Regions from separate parts of the Nonomuraea sp. ZG12 genome, predicted to be linked through region 4. Evidence: riboswitches for the same ligand, from Rfam matches in the RefSeq annotation. Region 4 holds a riboswitch; each other region holds the start of a gene.

Region 1 (5,209 bases), on a different contig from region 4:
CCCGAGGCGGTGACCTGGGCGAAAGGTCAGGTTCGCGGGCCTCGTACGCTGCCGCTGCGCATCGGCTGAGCCCGGGGCGCCGCGACGCGGGCGTCGATGGAGTCCAGGACGAGGTCGAGGCCGAAGGCGAAGCGGTCCAGCGCCCGCTGCAGCGTGTAGGGCAGGGCGGTGTCCGACACGGCGAACGCCCCGGCCTCGCCCAGCGCGGCCAGCCGGGGAAAGCGCCCGGCCATGCGCTCCCCCAGCAGCGGCGCGCGCCGCTCCCACCACTCGTCGTCGCTGCTGCCGGTCCGCGCGGGCGCCTGCTCGGCCTCGACGACCGCCGAGGCGGCGCCTCTGGTGTACGCCTCCACCGCCGCGACGCATCCCGCCACGTCGATCGCCGCCAGGCCGTGCCCGTCGAGCAGGGCCATCGCGGCCTCGTAGCGGGTGACGACGTTCGGGCCGAAGACCGTGCGCGAGGTCGCCACCTGCAGCAGCCAGGGATGGGCGCGGAAGGCGGCGAGGTCGGACCGGGCCAGGTCGCGCAGCCCGGCCCGGTGGCCCGCGTCGGCGGCGGGCAGCGGCCGGCCACCCGCGACCCGGTCGACCATCAGCTCCAGCAGCTCCGCCTTGCCCGGCACGTAGGTGTACAGCGACGCCGTGCCGATGCCGAGCCGCTGGGCCAGGGTCCGCATCGACAGGGCGGCCGGACCGGCGCTGTCGGCTTCGGCGATCGCGGCGTCGACGATCCGCGGCAGGTCGAGCCGCTGCCTCGGCCCGCGCCGGGGCGCCGGCAACCCGTCCCAGAGCAGCGCCATGGTGCGCGCCGCGTCACCCCGCCCCGCGTACTCCATCTCACGACCTCCAGAAAAACTCCGAACAGTGTACGGTGTCAGCATGCGCACCGAGTACACCATCCCAGGCCTGCCCTGCCGGGACCTCGACGACGTCCTGCCCTTCTACACCGCGCTCGGGTTCGACGTGACGTACCGTCAGGAGCGCCCGAACCCGTTCGCAGCCGTCCGGCGCGGCGGCATCGAGCTGCACTTCTTCGGCGTCCCCGGGTTCGATCCCGCCGACTCGATGGGCAGTGTGGTCGTACTGGTCCCGGACACGCGGGCGCTGCACGCGGCGTTCGCCGCCGGGTTGCGCGAGGCGTTCGGGAAGGTGCCGGTGTCCGGGATCCCGCGGATGACCCGGCCTCGGGCCAGGCAGGGCGCGCCCGGCGGGTTCAGCGTGGTCGACCCGGGCGGCAACTGGCTGCGGATCCACCGCCACGGAGACGAGGAACCGGCCGCGCCGCAGAGCCGGCTGGCACGCGTGGTGGCCGCCGCCGTGCGCCAGGCCGACTCGCACGGCGACGAGGCCGCCGGGGTGCGCGTACTGGAGACGGGGCTGGCCCGGCACGCCGACGCGCCGCCCGCCGAGCGGCTGCCCGCCCTGGTCTACCTCGCCGAGCTGCGGCTGCGTACCGGCGAACGGGAGGCGGCGGCCATCCTGCTCGCCGAGGTCGGCGCGCTGGAGCTGTCCCCCGCCGACCGCGAGGCCCTCGCCACCGACCTCGCCACGGCCGCCGAGCTGACCGCCGAACTGCGCGCGTCCCAGCCGGCCGACTGACCTCCGCAGCGGCCAGGGCCGCGCCCTTTCAGCGCGCCGAGCCGCTGACCGGGGTGGTCATGTGGATGATCATGGCGTGCAGATAGGCGCGGAAGTCCTCCAGTTCCTCCGTGCTCGGCGGCCGTCCGCGCCGCCCCTGACGGCGATGCGGGTCGACGTACCGCATGCCGCCGGCCAGGAACCCGTACACGCACCACACCACGGTCCAGAGCAGATGCTCGGCGTCGATGTCGGCCGGTATGAGGTCCCGTACGGCGTTGAGCAGGAGGGCCGACAGCGGCCGCGAGTACAGGTCCTCCAAGTCGGGCACGTCGGCGGCGTCCCCCATCCATCGGTGCAGCCACAGCGCCAGGATCTGCGGATGGGTGGCGTAGAAGTCCAGGTAGGCGTCCGCCAGCTCGATCAGCCCCTCCCTGGCCGGGGTGAAGGCGGCCACCGCCGCGTCCAGGACCTCACGCTCGGCGCGATGCGCCCGCAGCATCACCTCGGCGTACAGCTGGTGCTTGCCGCCGGCCCGCGCGGTCAGCCACTCCACGTCGACCCCGGCGGCGTCGGCGATCAGGCGCATCGACGTCCCGTCGAACCCCAGCTCGGCGAACAACCGTGCCGCGACGCCCACCAGCCGGTCCGCCTCAGGATCCATCGTCATGGTTCATCACTCTAAGTGACGGACGATCTTCCCGTACGAATCGACCGCTGGATGACGGTCAGCGGGGCGCCTGCTCAGGCGGTGCGGCCGAGGGCGCGGAGCTCCTCGGGGGTGAGCGGGGAGACGTTCTGGTCGACGGGGTTGTCGGAGTACTGGTGGATGGCCCAGGACTTCCAGTCGGCCGGCGGGGTGACCGTGCCCTTGGCCTTGCTGTAGTGGGCGACCCAGAGCGGGTACTCGGCCAGCCCCTTGCCGTAGGTGTCGGCGAAGTTCCAGCCGCTGTAGAACATCGGGGTGGTGCCTGTCTTGTCCTTCACGTGGGCGAGCCAGGTCTTGGCCCAGCCGTTGACCTCGGCGACGGAGCGGCCGTCGGTGGTCTCCAGGTCCAGCACCAGCAGGTCGCCGGGCTTGGCCGGCTGGGAGTTCACCATGGACAGGAAGTGCTCGGCCTCGGCGATGGGGTCGTTGGCCGGGTGGCCGTAGTGGTAGGCGCCGCGGACGATGCCCTTGGCGTCCAGTTCCCGCCAGTGCCGGGCGAAGGCGTGGTCGCGGAAGGTCACGCCCTCGGTCGCCTTGATGATGCCGAATTCGGCGGGGCTGGCGTTCCAGTCGTGGTCGGGCTGGTAGTTCGAGACGTCCTGGCCGTACGTGAGCGGGACGGTGCGTTCCTGGGCGATGGGCGCGTTCTCCGGCGGCGCCGCGTGGGCGGGGCCGGCCATGGCCAGGCTCGCGGCTGCGAGGGCGAGTCCGGCGAGGGCGCGGGTGAGGGGTGTGCGCAGGCGGGGGTCGAGCATGAGGGGGTTGACTCCTTGCTTCCATGCCGCCTACCGGGTTAGCTGACGGGTTCGGGCTGGGAAGTGCCCTACGGGCGCAGCTGGGCTGGCGTCCGATTCACCCCGGAAAAGAGTGGGTCCCCGGCTCCGCGTGAGCGGATTAGGCGGCCGCGCACTGCCCTGGCTGGCAGGGGGTCCCACCAGGGCAGCGCGCGGTCCGGTCAATGATTCGGCAACGGATGGTCTAGGGGAGCCCCGTTCCGGCTGCCGTAATGACCGAGAAGGTATATAACCCCCAATGTCCCCGCAAGAGGTACAAACATCCACATAGACTCCGACTCCATCTGTCGGATGCCGCAACCCCTTGCCTGTAAGGGATTCCCGCCTCTAGGTAGATCTTTGACCGAGCAGGGCGCGCGACGATCAGCCGTCCATCGCCTCGGCGAGTGAGCGGGGGCGCAGGTCGGTCCAGTGGGCCTCGACGTAGTCCAGGCACGCCTGCCGGGTGTTCTCCGCGAAGGCGACCGTCCACCCGGCGGGGACCTCGGCGAAGACGGGCCACAGCGAGTGCTGCCCCTCGGCGTTGACCAGAACCAGGAAGCGGCCTTCCGCGTCGTCGAACGGGTTGGTGCTCATGTACGGATTCCTCCTCGGAAGCAGTCAGGGACAGAGGATCAGCGGGACGCCGCTCGCGACAGGGCGTAGGGGTTCGGGCTGCGCAGCCGGCCGGCCATCGACTGGACGATCTCGCCCACCCGGACCGCCGTGTTGGACAGCAGGGTCGAGGTGAGGCCGTGGGTGTGCTCGGTGGCCCCCTGGACGTAGATGCCGCAGCGCATCGCCGGCGACGTCGCGATCCGGTAGTCGCGGCCGACCCGCAGCCCGCCGCCGGGAAGCCGGTCGCAGTGCTCGCCGATGGCGCCCAGCAGGGTCAGCGGGTCGGCCGGGCGGTAGCCGGTGGCGAAGACGACGACGTCGGCGTCCAGCGGGGTCCGCTCACCGGTCGGCAGGAACTCCACCGTGGCGCGTACCTCCGTCTCACCCGGTTCGACCTCGACGAGCCGGGAGGCGTTGAGGATGCGCAGCCGCTCGGTGCCCCGCACCTTCTCCTGGTAGTGGCGACGGTAGAGCTCGTCGATGACCTCCAGGTCCACCACCGAGTAGTTGGTGGAGGCGTGGTAGCCGAGCAGCCGCGACTTCACCTCGTCGGGGGCGGAGTAGAAGTGGTCGACCGCCGTGGGGTCGAAGATGCGGTTGGCGAAGGAGCTGTCGTCGGCGGGGGTGTAGCCGTACTTGGCGAAGACCGCGCACACCTCGGCGTCCGGGAAGGTGTCGTGCAGATGGCCGGTCACCTCCGCGGCGCTCTGGCCGGCGCCGACCACGATGATCCTGCGCGGGTCGCGCAGGCCGGGGAGCCGATCGAGCAGCTCCTCGCTGTGCCAGACGCGCTCGTCGCTCACCATGCCCTCCGGGAGGACCGGTTCGAGCCCGGCGGCGACGACCAGGTCACGGGTGCGCCGGGTGGTCAGCGTGCCGTCGCTCTGACGGACGACCACGTCCAGGTACTCGACCGTCCCGGCCACGGCCACCGGGGTGACGGCGACGACCTCGGATCCGTACTCCACCTGATCGGCGAAGGGCGCGGCCGCCCATTCGAGGTAGTCGTGGAACTCCATCCGGGAGGGGAACATGGTCTTGTGGTTGATGAAGTCGAGCAGGCGTCCCTTGTCCTGCAGATAGGTGAGAAAGCTGAACTCACTCGCCGGATTCCGCATGGTGACCAGATCCTTGAGGAAGGACACTTGCATGGTGGTCCCTTCCAGCAGCATGCCCCGGTGCCATCCGAAGGCGGGCTGTTTGTCGAGGAACACGGCGTCTATCAGATGGCCCGTCCGCGCATGGTGCTCGCGTAAGGCGATCGCAAGGGCGAGGTTGGACGGCCCGAAGCCGATGCCTACGAGGTCGTGGACGTGCTGATCCGTAGAGGACAATGTAGCGCCTTCCTGGCGGGCCGATTCAGGGGTGGATGACCTACCTGAATTAGGTTAGCCTGACCTAATTAAGGCGAGCCTAACCTGATCGGATCCCCTCGACAAGGAGACACCCATGCGGGTCGTGATGTTCGGTTACCAGACCTGGGGGCACCGCACCCTCCAGGCGCTGCTGGACTCCGAGCACGAGGTCGTCC
Region 2 (5,209 bases), on a different contig from region 4:
ATCATAGGCTGCACCGGCGGCGGCTCGAACTTCGCCGGGCTGGTCTTCCCGTTCCTGCGCGAGAAACTGGCCGGGAAGATCGATCCGACGCTGCGCGCCGTCGAGCCCGCCGCCTGCCCCTCGTTCACGCGGGGCCGTTACGCCTACGACTTCGGCGACACGGCGGGGCTCACGCCACTGCTGAAGATGCACACGCTGGGCCACGACTTCGTGCCCGACCCCATCCACGCGGGCGGGCTGCGCTATCACGGCATGTCGCCGCTGCTGTCGCACCTGTACGAACTGGGCCTGTTCGAGGCGGTCACCAAGTCGCAGTCGGAGTGTTTCGAGGCGGGCGTGCGGTTCGCCCGCACCGAGGGCATCGTCCCCGCGCCGGAGCCCACGCACGCGCTGGCCGAGACCATCGCCGAGGCGTTGCGCTGCAAGGAGAGCGGCGAGGACAAGGTGATCCTCACCGCGCTGTGTGGCCACGGCCACTTCGACCTGGGCGCCTACGACCGCTACCTGTCCGGCCGGATGGAGGATCTGACACTGTCGCAGGAGCGCATCGACGAGGCCCTCAGCGAGCTGCCGGGGTAGGCTCCGCCCGTGGTGAGGGAGCTCACCGCGGGCGGGTGAACCGTCAGCGCGCGGTGGGGCGCTTGCCGTGGTTGGCCTTCTTCTTCCTGCGTGCCTTGCCCTTACGGGCGCGCCTGGCCATGGGCTCATCCCTCCCGGATTCGGGGTGCGGCTTGCCGTCCTCCAACGTCTCTCCTGGGCCGGTCAAGCACAAGCCCATCCGATGACCTAACATTCCCCAACATATGCGTGTCATAATTTGGTGGAATCTGTTGGAAGGAGCGGGGGCGTGCTCGCACAGCAGCGGCAGCAGGCGATTCTCGAACGCGTCCGCGGTGCCGGCGGCGTCCGGGTGGCCGATCTCGTACGCGAGCTCGGCGTCTCCGACATGACCATCCGCCGCGACCTCGAGGTGCTCGCCGAGCGCGGGCTGCTGGAGAAGGTGCACGGCGGTGCGACGGCGCTCGGCCCCGGCTCCACCGAGGAGCCCGGCTTCACCGCCAAGTCCGCCCGCCAGCAGCAGGAGAAGGAGCTGATCGCCCGCCGCGCGGCCCGGCTCGTGCGGCCGGGCACCGCGGTCGCGCTCTCGGCGGGCACCACGACGTGGGCGCTGGCCCACCACCTGATCGGAGTGCCCGAGCTCACGGTGATCACCAACTCGGTCCCGGTCGCCGACGTCTTCCATCGCAACCCCCGCGCCGACCGGACCGTGGTGCTCACCGGCGGCGTCCGCACGCCCTCCGACGCGCTGGTCGGCCCGGTGGCCGTGGCGGCGATCCGCCGGCTGCACGTGGACACCCTCTTCCTGGGCGTGCACGGAATGAGCGCGCGGGCCGGGTTCACCACGCCCAACCTGCTCGAGTCCGAGACGGACCGGGAGCTGGTGACCGCCGCGCACCGGCTGGTCGTACCGGCCGACCACACCAAGTGGAACACGATCGGCATCAGCACCATCGCCGAGCTGACCGAGGCCGACGTGGTCATCAGCGACGCGGGGCTGCCCGAGGACGCACGTATGGAGCTGGCCGAACGGGCCGGCGAACTGATCATCGCGGAGGGCTCGCAGTGAAGCGCACCATCACCCATCTGGCCGACGGCCGGGAGCTGATCTACTTCGACCGGCGCGACGACGCCGACCGGAGCGCGATCGACCGGCGGCCCCTCGGGCCGCGGCCGGTGGCCTCCGAGCTGCGCTACGACCCGCTGACCGAAGAGTGGATCGCGATGGCGGGGCACCGGCAGACGCGTACGTTCCTGCCTCCGGCCGACGAATGCCCGCTCTGCCCGTCGTCCGACACCCGGTCGTCGGAGATCCCGGCGCACGACTACGACGTGGTGGTGTTCGAGAACCGCTTCCCGTCCTTTTCCGGAAATATCGGCTCTTATGAGGAAGCGGGCGGGCTGAGTGAAGTCCGGCCGGGGTTGGGACGGTGTGAGGTGGTGTGCTTCACCGCCGAGCACTCCTCCTCCTTCTCCCGGCTCTCCGACGAGCAGGTCGAGCTGGTCATGGAGGCCTGGGCGGACCGCACGGCGGAGCTGTCCGCGATCGAGGGCGTGGAGCAGGTCTTCTGCTTCGAGAACCGCGGCGAGGAGATCGGCATCACGCTCTTCCACCCGCACGGCCAGATCTACGCCTACCCGTACGTGACTCCCAGGACCAAGCTGCAGCTCGCCGCCGCCCGCCGGTACGCCGAGCGGCATCAGGGCCGCAACCTGTACGCCGACGTGCTCGACGCCGAGCGGGCCGGGCCTCGGGTGGTGGCGGCGAACGAGCTGTGGACGGCCTTCGTGCCCGCCGCCGCCCGCTGGCCGTTCGAGGTGCACCTCTACCCGCACCGGCAGGTGCCGGACCTGGCCGCGCTGTCGGAGGCCGAGCGGTCCGCCTTCGCGCCGCTCTACACCTCGGTCCTGAGGGCCCTGGACGGCCTGTTCGACGTCGCGATGCCGTACATCTCCGCCTGGCACCAGGCGCCGGTGCGGCAGGACCGTGAGCTGGGCTATCTGCACCTGGAGCTGTTCAGCATCCGGCGGGCGCCCGGCAAGCTGAAGTTCCTGGCAGGATCGGAGTCGGCCATGGGCGCCTTCGTCAACGACGTGCCCCCGGAAGAGGCCGCGAACATGCTTCGATCACAGGTAGATCACTGATTGATTTCCGATTGGAGTCGCGTTACCCGGGATCTACCACTAATATCCCTTGAGGCACGGCCGTAACGCTGTGCCACGCCTAATCCGGGCGAGTCGCCTGGAGCCGGGGACCCACCGCATCTGGGGTGAATCCACTTCGGTGGTAGGGAGCTCTCTGACCCGAACCCGTCAGCTAACCCGGTCGGCTGAGGGAGAGGAACCCGTTCGTGGCGGCAGCGTCCCCCGCGCACCTTGCCATTGGCGTCATCAGCGTGGCGGCGGTGATCTTCATTCCAGCGACGGTGTCGTCCGCGACCACCGTCACCACCACCACCGCTGAGCCCAAACCGACCGAGGCCAAGCTCCGTAACGAGCTCAAAGGGCTGAACCAGAAGGTCGACAAGCTCATCGAGCGTTACAACCTCAAGCGGGTCGAGCTGGCCAAGGCCAAGCAGGCCGCCGAGGCGGCCGAGAAACGGCTCGCCGCCGCCGAGGAGGCGCTCACCGCCGCTCGTGGGCGCGTCGCCGAGCTCGCCAATCTGCGTTATCAGAACGGCGGCATGCCGCTTCCGGCGTTGGTGGTGCCGCCCGACGGCGCCGCCGCGGCCCTGCTGGAGCAGGTCACCGCCGATCAGACGGCCCTGGTTCAGGACGTGTTCGACGCGCGCGACGAGAAGAAGAACGCCGCGGACGAGGCTGCGGCGCTGGCCCGCGACATCAGCGCCGACACCGCCGAGGTGGCCGAGCAGCGCGACGAGGCCGAGGACGTCATCGGCGACATTCAGAAGAAGCTCAAGGACCTCGTCCCGTTCAGCACCGGCCGCCGCTCCGACGGCAGCTGGGCGCCCCAGCTGCCGTCGGGCCCCGACAACATCACCGCCCGCACCCGGCTGATGCGCGAGCAGTTGCAGAAGAACTTCAAGCTGCCGTTCGCGGTCGGCTGCTTCCGCTCGGGTGGCGGCGGCGAGCACCCGCTGGGCCGGGCGTGCGACTTCATGATGAGCACCGGCGGCAGCCTCCCCAGCGCCGTCCACAACGCGCTCGGCGACAGCATCGCGGAGTGGACCGTCGACAACCGCGACAAGCTCGGCGTCAAGTACGTCATCTGGAAGCAGCGGATCAACCACGGCTCCGGCTGGAGCACGATGTCCGACCGCGGCAGCGTCACCGAGAACCACTACGACCACGTGCACGTCTCCATGCACTGATAAGGGGACGAGTAGCATCTGATGAGCTATTCGCACTCTTGAAGAAGGCGTTTCAGCGGGTCGTCGGTCTGTGAGGGTGGCGTCCGCCGAGGTCGTCCTGTGCGTTGGTGCGTGGCCAACTGCCTGCCACTTTCCGGGTTCGCCGGACGGGATCGCATCTGGCGCGAGGTGGTGTTCGGGTGCAACGGGTCTCGGTGGAGGGTGCCGCACATCTGGTGCTCGCGGACGGCGTGGTGCCGTTGCACCCGCAGGATGCGGTGTTCGCCGCGATGCTGACGGGGTGGGAGCGGCTGCCGGCCGCCTCGACGATCAAGACCCGGGTGGATCTGGTCCGGCGGTTCGCGGCATTCACGGGCACGCCGTGCCGGCTCCGCATCATCAACTCCGGCAAGGCCGGATCACGGTGAGCCCGCACTCTGCGTCACCTGCTACCCGCGAACCCAGGCCAAGGTAACCTGCTCCAACTGCGGCGAGCTAGCGCCACCCGTCGTGGTTGCGGGCGGCCGCACCGGCACCAGGCCCCCGCGTGCTTCAGTTGCATGCTCGCCGATCGCGTGGACGCCTTGCTCACCGGAACTGACGGAAGCATCGCAGCGGCACTACTTCCGCTGCGAGAGGCCATTCTCGCGACGAACAACGCCCAGGCCGCCCTCTCCCACTTAGGCCGTAGCCGAGCCCACGACGTCCTGGCCGAGATCGCCGCCGGACGTGCCCCGCTCACCCACGCCACCCTGGACCAGCACGGCCCCATCATTGCTCTGTTCGCGCGCACCCACCTGCTGCGACGCCTCCGCAGACACCTCAACGGCTCCGCACTCCAGCCTGGAGCGGCCTACCGGGCACGCGCCGAACTCGCCGCCAGCAGTCTCTTCCTCACTCACCTGCGCCGCCGAGGGCGCACCCTGGCCACCTGTCGACAGATCGACCTGAACGCCTGCATTGCCAGTCCTCGGCTCACGATCGACTGATGGCCGCTTCTGGTCGTACCTCAGCTCTACCCGAGTCAGAAAAGCGCGGCCCCGGCTGGTCGGCCAGAATTGGAACCCCTTGCTGACTCTTGATATGAGAGGGCCTATAACCGGTTGCGCGCCGGCCTGGGCATGCCGCCAGAATGGGGCGCATGACCGCGCCCGCCGACCTGGAGTTCATGGCCGGGCTGCTAGCAGCGTGGGGTTTTCCCCTGGACACGACGATCAGCAGAGCCGAGCAGGGGACCAACAACCAGACGTTCCTGCTCCGCCAGGGAGGCCTCCGATTCGTGCTCCGGGTCAGCCAGACCCTGTCCGCCGCGCAGGTCGGCGCCGAGCACCGGATCCTGC
Region 3 (5,209 bases), on a different contig from region 4:
GGCGAGCTGTCGATCCTGGCGGACAGCTGGCAGATCACCGCCAAGTGCCTGCGCCCGCTGCCGGAGAAGCACGTCGGCCTCACCGACCCCGAGGCGCGGGTGCGCCAGCGTTACGTCGACCTCATCGTCAACGACGAGGCCCGCGAGATGGCCCGGATCCGCAGCGCCACCGTGCGCGCGGTGCGCGACTTCTGGCACGAGGAGGGCTACCTCGAGGTCGAGACGCCGATGCTGCAGCCCATCCACGGGGGCGCCGCCGCCCGGCCCTTCAAGACCCACATCAACGCCTACGACATGGAGCTCTACCTCCGCATCGCCATCGAGCTCTACCTCAAGCGGCTGGTCGTGGGCGGCATCGAGAAGGTCTTCGAGATCAACCGCAACTTCCGCAACGAGGGCGCCGACTCCACGCACAACCCCGAGTTCACCATGATCGAGGCCTACGGCACCTACCTCGACTACAACGACATGGCGGACCTGACCCAGCGGATGTACCAGAAGGCCGTGGTCGCCGCGCTGGGCACCTCCGTGGTGGTGCACGACGGCGTCGAGGTCGACCTGGGCATCCCCGAGTGGCCCAGGATCAGGCTGTACGACGCGGTGTCGGAGGCGGTGGGCGAGGAGCTCACCACCGAGACCCCGCTGGAGCGGGTCCGCGCGCTCGCCGACAAGCACGACGTCCACTGGGACGCCAAGTGGGGGCAGGGCAAGCTGGTCCAGGAGCTGTTCGAGGAGCTCGTGGAGCACACCCTGATCCAGCCCACGTTCGTCATGGACTACCCGCTGGAGACCTCCCCGCTGACCCGCCAGCACCGCGACAACCCGATGCTGACGGAGAAGTGGGACCTGATCGGGTTCGGCACCGAGCTGGGCACCGCCTACTCCGAGCTCATCGACCCGATCGAGCAGCGCCGCCGCCTGGTGGAGCAGTCCCTGCTGGCCGCGGGCGGCGACCCGGAGGCCATGCAGCTCGACGAGGACTTCCTGCAGGCCCTGGAGTACGCGATGCCGCCGACGGGTGGCATGGGCGCCGGCATCGACCGCATGGTCATGGCGTTCACCGGTCGTAACATCCGCGAGACGATCTTGTTCCCGCTGGTGAGACCGACCGGCTGAGCGGGCTCTTTCCGACAGCGGCTCCGCCGTCCGCGCGGGACGGCGGAGCGAAGCTGTGCAGGTGTCACCACCGCGATCATTGCGCCCCGATATTTGCCGACATATAGCGAGTACTTCAGCTGCGGCGAGGCGCGTCGAGTCATGCCGATCTCGTGCTTGACGACCTTTCCCGCATGCGTTTACCGTCTGGCGGGACGAGCAGCCTCGCTCGGATCAATGACGTCTCCGAGTCGTGCTGTTGGTGGGAGGGAGGGCTCCCGATGAATGTGCTCACTGAAGGCGTTGAGCTCAGCCATGCCGATCTGGCATTGCTGGCCGAGCTCGCCAAGGGGGTAACGGTGGATCGGGTGGGACGGCGCTTGGACATCAGCGGGCGGACGGTGCGCCGAAGACTGCGGGGGATCTGTGACCGCATCGGCGTGGCCACCGCGATCGAGGCGGTGGCCTGGGCGGCACGCCGACAGCTGATCTAGCCCGCGAGGTGATCCAGCGTGAGGCGATCCAGCGCTAGGTGATCTAGTCAGCGATGCGCACGGCTCCGGCGTAGGGGCGCCGGTCGAGCGACGCGATGCGTACCACGTCACCGGTCCGCGGCGCGTGCACCATCATGCCGCCGCCCAGATAGATGCCCACGTGGTGCAGGTCGCTGTAGAAGAAGACCAGGTCGCCGGGGCGCAGCTCCTCCTTGGGGATGTGCCTGCCGGCGGTCCACTGGTCACCGGTGTAGTGCGGCAGCGAGATCCCCACGCGCTGGTAGGCCGCCATCACCAGGCCCGAGCAGTCGTAGCCGCGTGGGCCTTCGGCGCCCCAGATGTAGGGCTTGAGCTGCTGGGTGAGCGCCCATTGCGCGGCCTGCGCGGCCTTGCCGGAGCCGGGGATGGGCAGGCTGACGCGGGTGGCGGGGGTGCCCGGGCGGCCGGCCTCGCCGAGCGCGCGCTTGAAGAGGCTGCTCTCCACCTTGGCGACCATCTTGACGATCTTGTCGCGCTTGGTGTCGAGATCCTTGACGATCTCCGTCACCTCGTCGATCCGCGCCTTGGCGCCCGCTCTGGCCCGCTCGGCCGCCTTCATGGCCTTGGTGAGCTGGACCACCTCCTCGCCCTGCTGCTGCTGGAGCGCGTAGGTGGTGGCGGCCCGGTCGAGATAGTTCTCGGGGTCCATCGAACCGGCGAAGGTCAGGGCGTTGCCGAGCCCGCCGGTGATGTACTCGTTCTGCGCGAGCACCATCGCCTTGGAGCGCTTGGCGGTCAGCTCGGCCTCACTGACGGCCAGCGTCCTCTTGGCGCTCTGCGCGGACTTCTGGGCCGCCTTGAGCTTCTCGCGCTGCCCGTTGTAGTTCTCGGTCAGCGTCTCGATCTCGACGTGCATCTCCTCGACCTGCTTGGAGAGCTGCTTGAGCGAGGGCTTCGGGTCGGCGGCGGCGGAGCCGGGCGGGCCGGCCATGAGCAGGGCGGCGACCGTCACGCCGACAACGCCGAGCCGGAGGACCCGTTTCTCCTTGGTCCCGCTGCGCTTCACCGACCGAGCTCCTTCCATCGACGCCTACCGGGTTAGCTGACGGGTTCGGGCCGGAAGCAGCCCTACCGAGCCGAAACTCGGATTCACCCCTGGTGGTGCTGTGCGGGCACCACTTGTGGTTCCCCGGCTCCCCTGCGGGGATTGGGCGCGTCCCGTACGAGAATCGCGGGGGACATCGTCGCTGGACACTAATGCACTCCAGGTTCCTGCTCAACCGGAACTGCAGAGTCTGTAGAGGTTTCACAACCGAAGGGTCACAAGGTGATCTCGTGGCACCCCGTACAGAAAAGGATTTATGTCCCCTTTGCCCTAGGTTCGTCGGGGGATGGGACTGTAGGAACCGTGCAAATCCGAGCGTGCTCACCCGAACACGAGAGGTCACAGGATGGGGCAGAGGTGAGAGTTAGGGCTGAGCCGTAATGACATCTGTACGCTGGATGTCCATGGAGCAGGTCGCCGAACTCACGGTCCCAGAGACAGAGGTCGTCGTCCGGCGCGCCAGGACCCCGGACGTCCGGACCATCAAGCTCCTGGTCGACACCTATGCCGGCGCCGGACATCGGCTGCTGGAGAAGGCGACCGTCACCCTGTACGAAGACGTACAGGAGTTCTGGGTGGCCGAGCGCGGCGGCGAGGTCGTCGGCTGCGGCGCCCTGCACGTGCTCTGGGAGGACCTGGCGGAGATCCGCACGGTCGCCGTCCACCCGGAGGCCCGGGGCCTGGGCATCGGCCACCGGATCGTCTCGGCTCTCCTCGGCACCGCCAGGAAGCTGGAGCTGCAGCGCGTTTTCTGCCTCACCTTCGAGGTCGATTTCTTCGCCCGGCACGGGTTCCGTATCATCCAGGGCACCCCGGTCTCACCTGAGGTCTATGCAGAGCTGCTGGCCTCCTACGACGAAGGCGTGGCCGAGTTCCTGGACCTGGAGCACGTCAAGCCGAACACCCTGGGCAACACGCGTATGCTGCTCCACCTGGCATCGGGTGACGAGGTCCTTGACTGACAGGAAAGGTGATTGTTGATACCTATGTCGATACCTTGGGCCAGGACAGGCATGTGCCCTGACACGTGCCACATGCGCACTCGAAGCGAGGTGACACGGTGAGCACAGGACAGCCGCCGTATCCTCAGGACAACTCCGGCGACAACCCGCCGTACGGACATCCTGAATACGGGCAGAACACGGGACGCCAGCAGGGCGAGCCCGACCCCGACGTGACCATCGTCGGCTACCGGGCCGACGACGCCTATGGCCAGCAGCCCCAGTACGGGCAACAGCAGCAGCAGGGCTACGGCCAGCAGCCGCAGTACGGGCAGCAGGGCTATGGCCAGCAGCAGCCCGACTACGGGCAGCAGCAGGGCTACGGCCAGCAGCCGCCGTCGGGTCAGCAGGGTTACGGGCAGCAGCAGGCCTACGGCCAGCAGCCGTCTTCTGGGCAGCAGGGTTATGGTCAGCAGCCGCAGTATGGGCAGCCCGACTATGGCCAGCAGCCGGCCTCTCAGCCGGACTATGGGCAGCAGCAGCAGGCTTACGGCCAGCAGGGCTACGCACAGCAGCCCCAGCCGGATTACGGCCAGCAGCAGGGCTATGGACAGCAGCAGGGCTACGGCCAGCAGCAGCCCGACTATGGCCAGCAGCAGCCTGACTACGGGCAGCAGCAAGGCTACGGTCAGCAGCCGCCTTCGGGGCAGCAGGCTTACGGGCAGCAGCAGGGCTATGGCCAGCAGCCGTCTTCTGGGCAGCAGGGTTATGGTCAGCAACCGCAGTACGGGCAGCCTGACTATGGCCAGCAGCCGGCCTCTCAGCCGGACTACGGGCAGCAGCAGGCTTACGGCCAGCAGGGCTACGCACAGCAGCCCCAGTACGGTCAGCAGCCGCAGTACGGCCAGCAGGGCTACGGGCAGCCGGCGCCGCAGGCCGGCTACGGCCAGCAGCCCTATGGACAGGCGTACGGCACGCCGGTCGGGGTGCAGCCGCCCGGCGCTCCGGCGCCGCTGGCGGAGTGGTGGCAGCGCCTGGTGGCCCGTCTCATCGACGGCGTCATCTTCGGCATCATCTCCTTCCTGGTGTCCCTCGTCATCACCGCCCTGTTCGTCGCGAGCTACAGCTCGGTCACCGGCGCCACGAGCGGCTTCGTGGGCGCCTCCTCCTTCCTTGCGGGGCTCATCCAGTACCTCCTCCTGGCGGCGCTGTACGTGGCCTACGAGTTCTTCATGACCAAGATGAACGGGCAGACGCTCGGCAAGATGGTGATGGGGATCAAGGTCGTCCCGGTGGGGCAGGCGCTGCCGCCCGGCGGGCTGCCGACCGACCTGGCGCTGAAGCGTGCGGGTGGCACCTGGGGTGGTTATGTGCTCGGCATCGTCCCGCTGGTCGGCCCGTTGCTCGGCGTGATCGCCGTGGGTGTGAACGCCGCCTCCCAGCTCTGGGACAAGCCGCTGCAGCAGACGTTCGCCGACAAGTTCGCCGGCACCGTGGTGGTGAAGATCAAGTAGCGCAGACCACGCGCAACAGGGGCCGGCATCCCGTCGGCCCCTGTTTTGTGCCTCGATCCGGTACCAGAATGGGCCCTGCAA
Region 4 (5,209 bases):
GGTGCGGCTGAGCATGTTCTGGACGGGGCCGGACAGGAACGTGGCCAGGGTCATCAACCCCATGATCACGCCGACCGCGCGGGGATCGGTGATCGAGGCGATGCCCGTACGCCTGCGCAGCAGCCGGAACCCGAGGAACAGCATGATCGCGCCGAGCGCGGTCCCCATCGCGCCGACGAGCGTGCCGTAGAGCACGTCGTCACGCTTGGCGTGACCCAGCTCGTGCGCCACGATCAGCTCCACCTCGGGCTGCGGCGCCTTGAGCAGGGTGTCGTAGACCACGATCCGGCGGGTGGCGCCGAAACCGGAGACGTAGGCGTTGAGCGCGGTCGTCCTGCGTGAGGCGTCGGCCACCAGCACGTCCTCCACCGGGACGCCGTCGCGCTCGGCCATCGCCATCAGGTTGGTGCGCAGCGGCCCGGCGGGCATGGCGTGGAAGTCGTTGAACACCGGCTCGAACACCACGGGGTAGACGAAGGAGGCGCTCACGGTCAGCGCGAACGCCCCCACCGCGGCGGGAATCCACCAGCGCCTGATCCGGCGGGCCAGGGCCACGATCGCGAGCACCATGACGGTCAGCAGGGCCGCGTTGATGCCAATGCCCTTGAGCCGGTCCGCCGTCCAGCCCACCCAGTCCTGGGTGGACAGCCCGTAGTCGCGCAGCACCGTCTCGAACCAGATGCCGAGCGGCCAGCGCAGGGCCTCCTCGATCGCGGTGATGGCGAACACGCCCAGCAGGACCCGCACCCACCACGGGCCGCGCACCCATCCCAGCAGCTTCGCGCCGAGCGGGGTGGCGACGAGCAGGCCCGCGAACACCAGGCCGAGCCCGAGGGACAGGTAGCTGGGCAGGCTGGTGGCCGCGTCGAACGCCTGCGACCTGGCCAGCTGGGCGGCGGTGAAATCCCGGGCCGGGTCGGGCGTGACGGCGGGCGCGGACGAAGGCAGCGCCTGCCAGGGCGTGGTGAACGCCACCACGCCCACCAGCACGGCGCCCAGCACGGCGAACGCCGCCCCGGCCTGCCGCCGCAGCATCGTGGCCCGCCGCTCGTCCCCCGCTTCCGCCACACCCCTCCCCTGCCCCTCTGGAGGCCGTCCAGCACCGCTGCCGGGCGCGGCTCCCCCCTCCGGGGCCGGTCCAGCGGGTCGCCCCGCTGCGGGCCGTCCAGCGCCGTCGCCGGGCGCGGCTCGACCGGCGGGCTCGGCGCTCTCGCCGGCCTCCACGGCCACCTCGCCGGCCTCTACGGCCACCTCACCCGCCTCTGTGACGCCGACGTCGTCGTCCGCCGCGTCGTTTCTGTTCTGGTCCATTCGCGTCCCCTCACGCCAGCTGGTCGCGCATGTACGCGCGCCACCGCTCCGTCAGCATGCCGGTCGAGAGCCCCAGCGAGGCGAGCGCCCCGTCGACGCCGCCCGCCTGAGCTTCACGGTAGAGCCTCACCAGGGTCCTCTCACCCCGGTGCCCGGCGAGGAAGCGACACGCCAGCCAGGCCTCCTGGTACGCCCGCGCGAGCCTGGCGCCGTCGCCCTGGAGGGCGAAGTCCGCCGGTCCCGGCAGATGGCGGGGGATTCGTCCCGCTCTGACCTCGGCGGCGAGCTCGGCGGCGGCCACCCGCACGGGCAGCCCGGCGTCCCGGTAGGCGACGTAGTCGGCGAAACCCTCGTAGAGCCAGATCGGCAGCCCGCCGGTGCCCGCGGCGACATGGGTCAGCTCGTGCGTCAGCACCACGTCCCTGCCGGTCGGCGTGAGCCGGGCGAAGAACTCGGGCACCACGATCACCCGGCCGTCGTCCGCCACGGCGGCCAGCCCGTCGACCGACGCCACCCCGGCGAGCCCGGCAGCCTCGGCGGCGGAGCCGGGCACCAGGACCACGGGACGCACCGGCCGGCCCAGCACGGCCGCCACCCGCCGCCCGGCCGTGTCGGCCCGGCGTGCCAGGTCGCGGAGGAGCTCGGCGGGCGCGTGGCGCCCGGCGACCGAAGAGCTTCTCCCTCGTACGACCACCGCTTCGTCACCCCACGGGGCCGGGACCTCGGCGAGGTCCGGAGCGCTGGCCGTGGCGGCCCCGGCCAGCAGCAGGGCCGCCAGCACCGCTCGACGGCTCACCCGCACGGACACGATGCCCGATGGTAGCCGCCCGAACGGCAGATCCGCCCCGAAGACGGCCCGATGGCGGTCTGATGGGCCCGGGACGGCCGAAGGCCCCGTCCCGGGCGGGACGGGGCCTTCGGACCGGGGATCACAACCCGGGACGTACCGCGCCCACGAACGACGACTTGCGCCATCCCGCGAGCTTCTCGATGCGCACCCGTTCGCCTGTCCTCGGCGAATGGATCATCTTGCCGCCGCCGACGTACATGCCGACGTGACCGAGCCCGCGGAAGAACAGCAGGTCTCCTTCCCGCAGGTTCTTGTAGGAGACTTTCGTCCTGATGCGCGCGAACTGGCTGTACGTGACGCGCGGGATCTTCACTCCGGCCTTCTTCCAGGCGAACTGGACGAGACCCGAGCAGTCGAACGAACCAGGTCCGGTGCCGCCGTAACGGTACGGGTCACCGATCTGCTTCTTGGCCACCGCGACCGCCTTACCGGCCATCAGCTGTTGCCGAGCGACCTTGGCCCGCTTCGCGGACTTGGCGGACTTGGCCGCCTTCGTCCCGGAGGAGCCGGAGGATTCGCTCATCGTCGCCGCCTGCGCCGACGTGGCAGGGAGGACCATCCCTCCGGCTGTCACGGTCATGGTCAGCGCCACGCCACTCAGGGCGATGCGGGACAGACGGGGGTTCTGCGAAGAGGTAGACAGGATTTCTCCTTGGATCTTCCACGAACGCCTACCGGGTTAGCTGACGGATTCGGGCCTGGAAGTCGCCCTACGGCGCGTGTCGCGCCGATTCACCCCTGATCCGGAAACGCGGATCGCTGGGTCCCCGGCTCCGTGCCTCCTGGCTGCACGGACTCGGCAGGTCACCGCCTCCATTCGTCTACAAGGGCGGGGGCGGCGACCGGCTGGAATGTTCATCGGTCCACCTCGGAAGATCCGATGGCGGTCCGCGGCGACATGGCGTGGCGCCGCGAGGCCAGAAGCTACGCCCGGTCGTCGCGATCTGGCAAAGCCTGAGTGCCTCAGTCAAGATCAGACAAAGGGAGAGTCAAGTCCTCCACCACTGCTGGGATATGGGGGTTCGTTATTGAAAAGTGACCCTTCTCACAGTTGACGATTGAATGAATTGTCAGGTCCCATCCGTACCTCTTGTCACATGCGTCACATCCATTCACGCCTGGAAAGCACGAAACCGGGCCCCGGAAATGTTCCGGGACCCGGCTCGAAGGGTGTGGATCACGGGCGGCGGGCGCCCGCGAAACTCCTGCCGTAGGCGGAAAGGGAGACCACCTTGACCACATCACCGGTCTGCGGTGCGTGCACCATCTGACCGTTGCCCGCGTAGATGCTCACGTGCCCCAGTCCCTGACTGAAGATGAGGTCGCCGGGCTGCAGGTCGTTCATGTCCACCGCACGGCCGGCCGTCCACTGCTGCCAGGTGGTGCGCGGCAGCTCGACGCCCGCCGCGCGCCAGGCGGCCTGCGTGAGGCCGGAGCAGTCGAACCCACCCGGTCCCGTGCCGCCGAAGACGTACGGCTTGCCGATCTGGCCGTAGGCGAAGGACAGCGCCGCCGCGGCGTTGCCCGAGGCCGGACCGGTGTACTTCAGACCGGTGCTGTTGGGATTGCCGGCGCGGTAGGCGCCGAGCCTGTTGAGGAGCTTCTTCTGCTGCGCGATGAGCGCCAGGATCTCCTTGCGGTCCTTGCTGACCGCGTCGCGCTCCTTGTCGGCGTCGCCGAGCGCGTCCTGGGCGCTGTCGCGCTCGATCTTGAGGCCGCGGTTCTCCCGGTCGAAGGCGGCGAGCTTGTCGGCTCGCTCCTGGGAGAGCTGCTGGGTCAGCGACATGCTGTACAGCATGTCGCCGGGCTCGTCATTGGTCATCATCGTGGGCAACGAGGTGTAGTCGCCCATCTTGTAGGTGTCGACGGCCATCGCGACCACCTGCTCGCGCAGATCGGCCACGGTGGCCAGCTTGCGTTTGTAGCTCTCGTTGAGCTTGGCGTAGCGGCCGCTGGCCTCTTTGTACTTCTCGGTCGCCGTGTTGTAGCGGTCGACGACCTTGTCGGCCTTGTCATTGAGCTTTTTCAGCTTCGCCTTGGCCTGGCTGACCGTGGGCTTGGGATCGGCCAGCGCGCCTCCCATCGGGGTCAGCAGCAGCCCGATCGCAAGACCCGTGGCCAGGGGTATCCGGCCCAACCTCACAGCGTCGCCTCCCAGGGGATATACCTGGGGCGAAATAGTACAGAAGTGACGGGGTAAGTCTCACCTAAACGTCATATTTGTAATCTAGGCGCGGCCCAGCCGTCGAAGCAGCAGTCCAGACGGAACGGGTCTGGCTCCCATCCGCCGCACCGATTCGGCCACCTCGCGGTCGGAGGAGACCACGGCGATGGCCCGGCCCGGCGGCTCCGCGCGTACGAGCTGGCGGATCAGGTCGTCGGCGATCTCGCCCGGCGCGCTGAACAGCACCCGCACCCCGCGCGGCGCGACCACCTGCACTGGCGAGTTGAGCTCGGCGCCGTCGAACACGGCGGTCACCTCGACCCGGGTCTGGGCGACGAGCCCGCCGAGGCCGGTCATCAACCGGGTGCGCTGGTCGGCGAGGGTGAGGGTGCCGTAGCCGGACTTGGTCACGTTGTAGCCGTCGATGATCAGATGCACCTGGGGCAGCGCGAGGAGCTGGTCGAGCAGCTGGGGGTCGTCGTCGGCCAGCGCGCGGGCGGGCACCCCGCGCACCCCAGGACGCTCGCCGGTGGCCGCGGCGACCGAGTCGGCGGGCTTGCTGATCGTGGTGGGCAGGGCCAGCTCTCTGCGCAGCCCCGCCGAGGCGTCCTGCAGGGCGTCGAGCAGCACCCTGATGCGGGCGTCCTCGATGCTCCTGCCCTCGCGGGCGGCCCGGCGCGAGGCTTCGAGCTGCTTCTCGACGTCAGCCAGGCGCTCGCGCAGCCGCCGCAGCTCGGACTCGCCGGCGCTGCCCGCGGCCGAGGCGGCGATCTTGGCGTCCTCGGCGGCGTGCGCCATCTCATCGGCGCGGCGCACGGCGGCCTTGGTGCGCTCGCGCGTCTCGTGCAGCTTGCGGCGCAGGTCGGAGTTCTCGGCGCGGGCGG

Evidence for each region. Region 4 has a riboswitch for cyclic di-AMP ahead of ACTMTF_RS01265 (C40 family peptidase). Riboswitches for the same ligand answer to the same signal wherever they lie in the genome.
Region 1: another riboswitch for cyclic di-AMP. It lies ahead of ACTMTF_RS24190 (glycoside hydrolase family 25 protein); the one in region 4 lies ahead of ACTMTF_RS01265 (C40 family peptidase).
Region 2: another riboswitch for cyclic di-AMP. It lies ahead of ACTMTF_RS38005 (coiled-coil domain-containing protein); the one in region 4 lies ahead of ACTMTF_RS01265 (C40 family peptidase).
Region 3: another riboswitch for cyclic di-AMP. It lies ahead of ACTMTF_RS39030 (C40 family peptidase); the one in region 4 lies ahead of ACTMTF_RS01265 (C40 family peptidase).

Annotation. Positions count from the first base shown of each region.
Region 1 covers NZ_JBQHCW010000008.1:301,381-306,589, reverse strand. Annotated here, with positions in the region: gene ACTMTF_RS24210 (cytochrome P450) at 1-69, shown strand, start outside; gene ACTMTF_RS24205 (TetR/AcrR family transcriptional regulator) at 27-836, opposite strand; gene ACTMTF_RS24200 (bleomycin resistance protein) at 880-1,599, shown strand; gene ACTMTF_RS24195 (TetR/AcrR family transcriptional regulator) at 1,628-2,248, opposite strand; gene ACTMTF_RS24190 (glycoside hydrolase family 25 protein) at 2,323-3,042, opposite strand; cyclic di-AMP (ydaO/yuaA leader) riboswitch at 3,055-3,198, opposite strand; gene ACTMTF_RS24185 (MbtH family protein) at 3,445-3,657, opposite strand; gene ACTMTF_RS24180 (lysine N(6)-hydroxylase/L-ornithine N(5)-oxygenase family protein) at 3,696-5,012, opposite strand; gene ACTMTF_RS24175 (methionyl-tRNA formyltransferase) at 5,128-5,209, shown strand, end outside.
Region 2 covers NZ_JBQHCW010000022.1:13,361-18,569, forward strand. Annotated here, with positions in the region: gene ACTMTF_RS37985 (TrpB-like pyridoxal phosphate-dependent enzyme) at 1-579, shown strand, start outside; gene ACTMTF_RS37990 (50S ribosomal protein bL37) at 623-745, opposite strand; gene ACTMTF_RS37995 (DeoR/GlpR family DNA-binding transcription regulator) at 848-1,627, shown strand; gene galT (galactose-1-phosphate uridylyltransferase) at 1,624-2,703, shown strand; cyclic di-AMP (ydaO/yuaA leader) riboswitch at 2,770-2,904, shown strand; gene ACTMTF_RS38005 (coiled-coil domain-containing protein) at 2,964-3,890, shown strand; gene ACTMTF_RS38010 (hypothetical protein) at 4,070-4,297, shown strand; gene ACTMTF_RS38015 (hypothetical protein) at 4,430-4,858, shown strand; gene ACTMTF_RS38020 (phosphotransferase enzyme family protein) at 5,011-5,209, shown strand, end outside.
Region 3 covers NZ_JBQHCW010000023.1:90,917-96,125, reverse strand. Annotated here, with positions in the region: gene lysX (bifunctional lysylphosphatidylglycerol synthetase/lysine--tRNA ligase LysX) at 1-1,116, shown strand, start outside; gene ACTMTF_RS39035 (LuxR C-terminal-related transcriptional regulator) at 1,377-1,589, shown strand; gene ACTMTF_RS39030 (C40 family peptidase) at 1,633-2,634, opposite strand; cyclic di-AMP (ydaO/yuaA leader) riboswitch at 2,641-2,792, opposite strand; gene ACTMTF_RS39025 (amino-acid N-acetyltransferase) at 3,078-3,635, shown strand; gene ACTMTF_RS39020 (RDD family protein) at 3,734-5,128, shown strand.
Region 4 covers NZ_JBQHCW010000001.1:283,822-289,030, reverse strand. Annotated here, with positions in the region: gene ACTMTF_RS01275 (M48 family metallopeptidase) at 1-1,311, opposite strand, end outside; gene ACTMTF_RS01270 (hypothetical protein) at 1,322-2,119, opposite strand; gene ACTMTF_RS01265 (C40 family peptidase) at 2,241-2,684, opposite strand; cyclic di-AMP (ydaO/yuaA leader) riboswitch at 2,815-2,973, opposite strand; gene ACTMTF_RS01260 (NlpC/P60 family protein) at 3,339-4,304, opposite strand; gene ACTMTF_RS01255 (NYN domain-containing protein) at 4,389-5,209, opposite strand, start outside.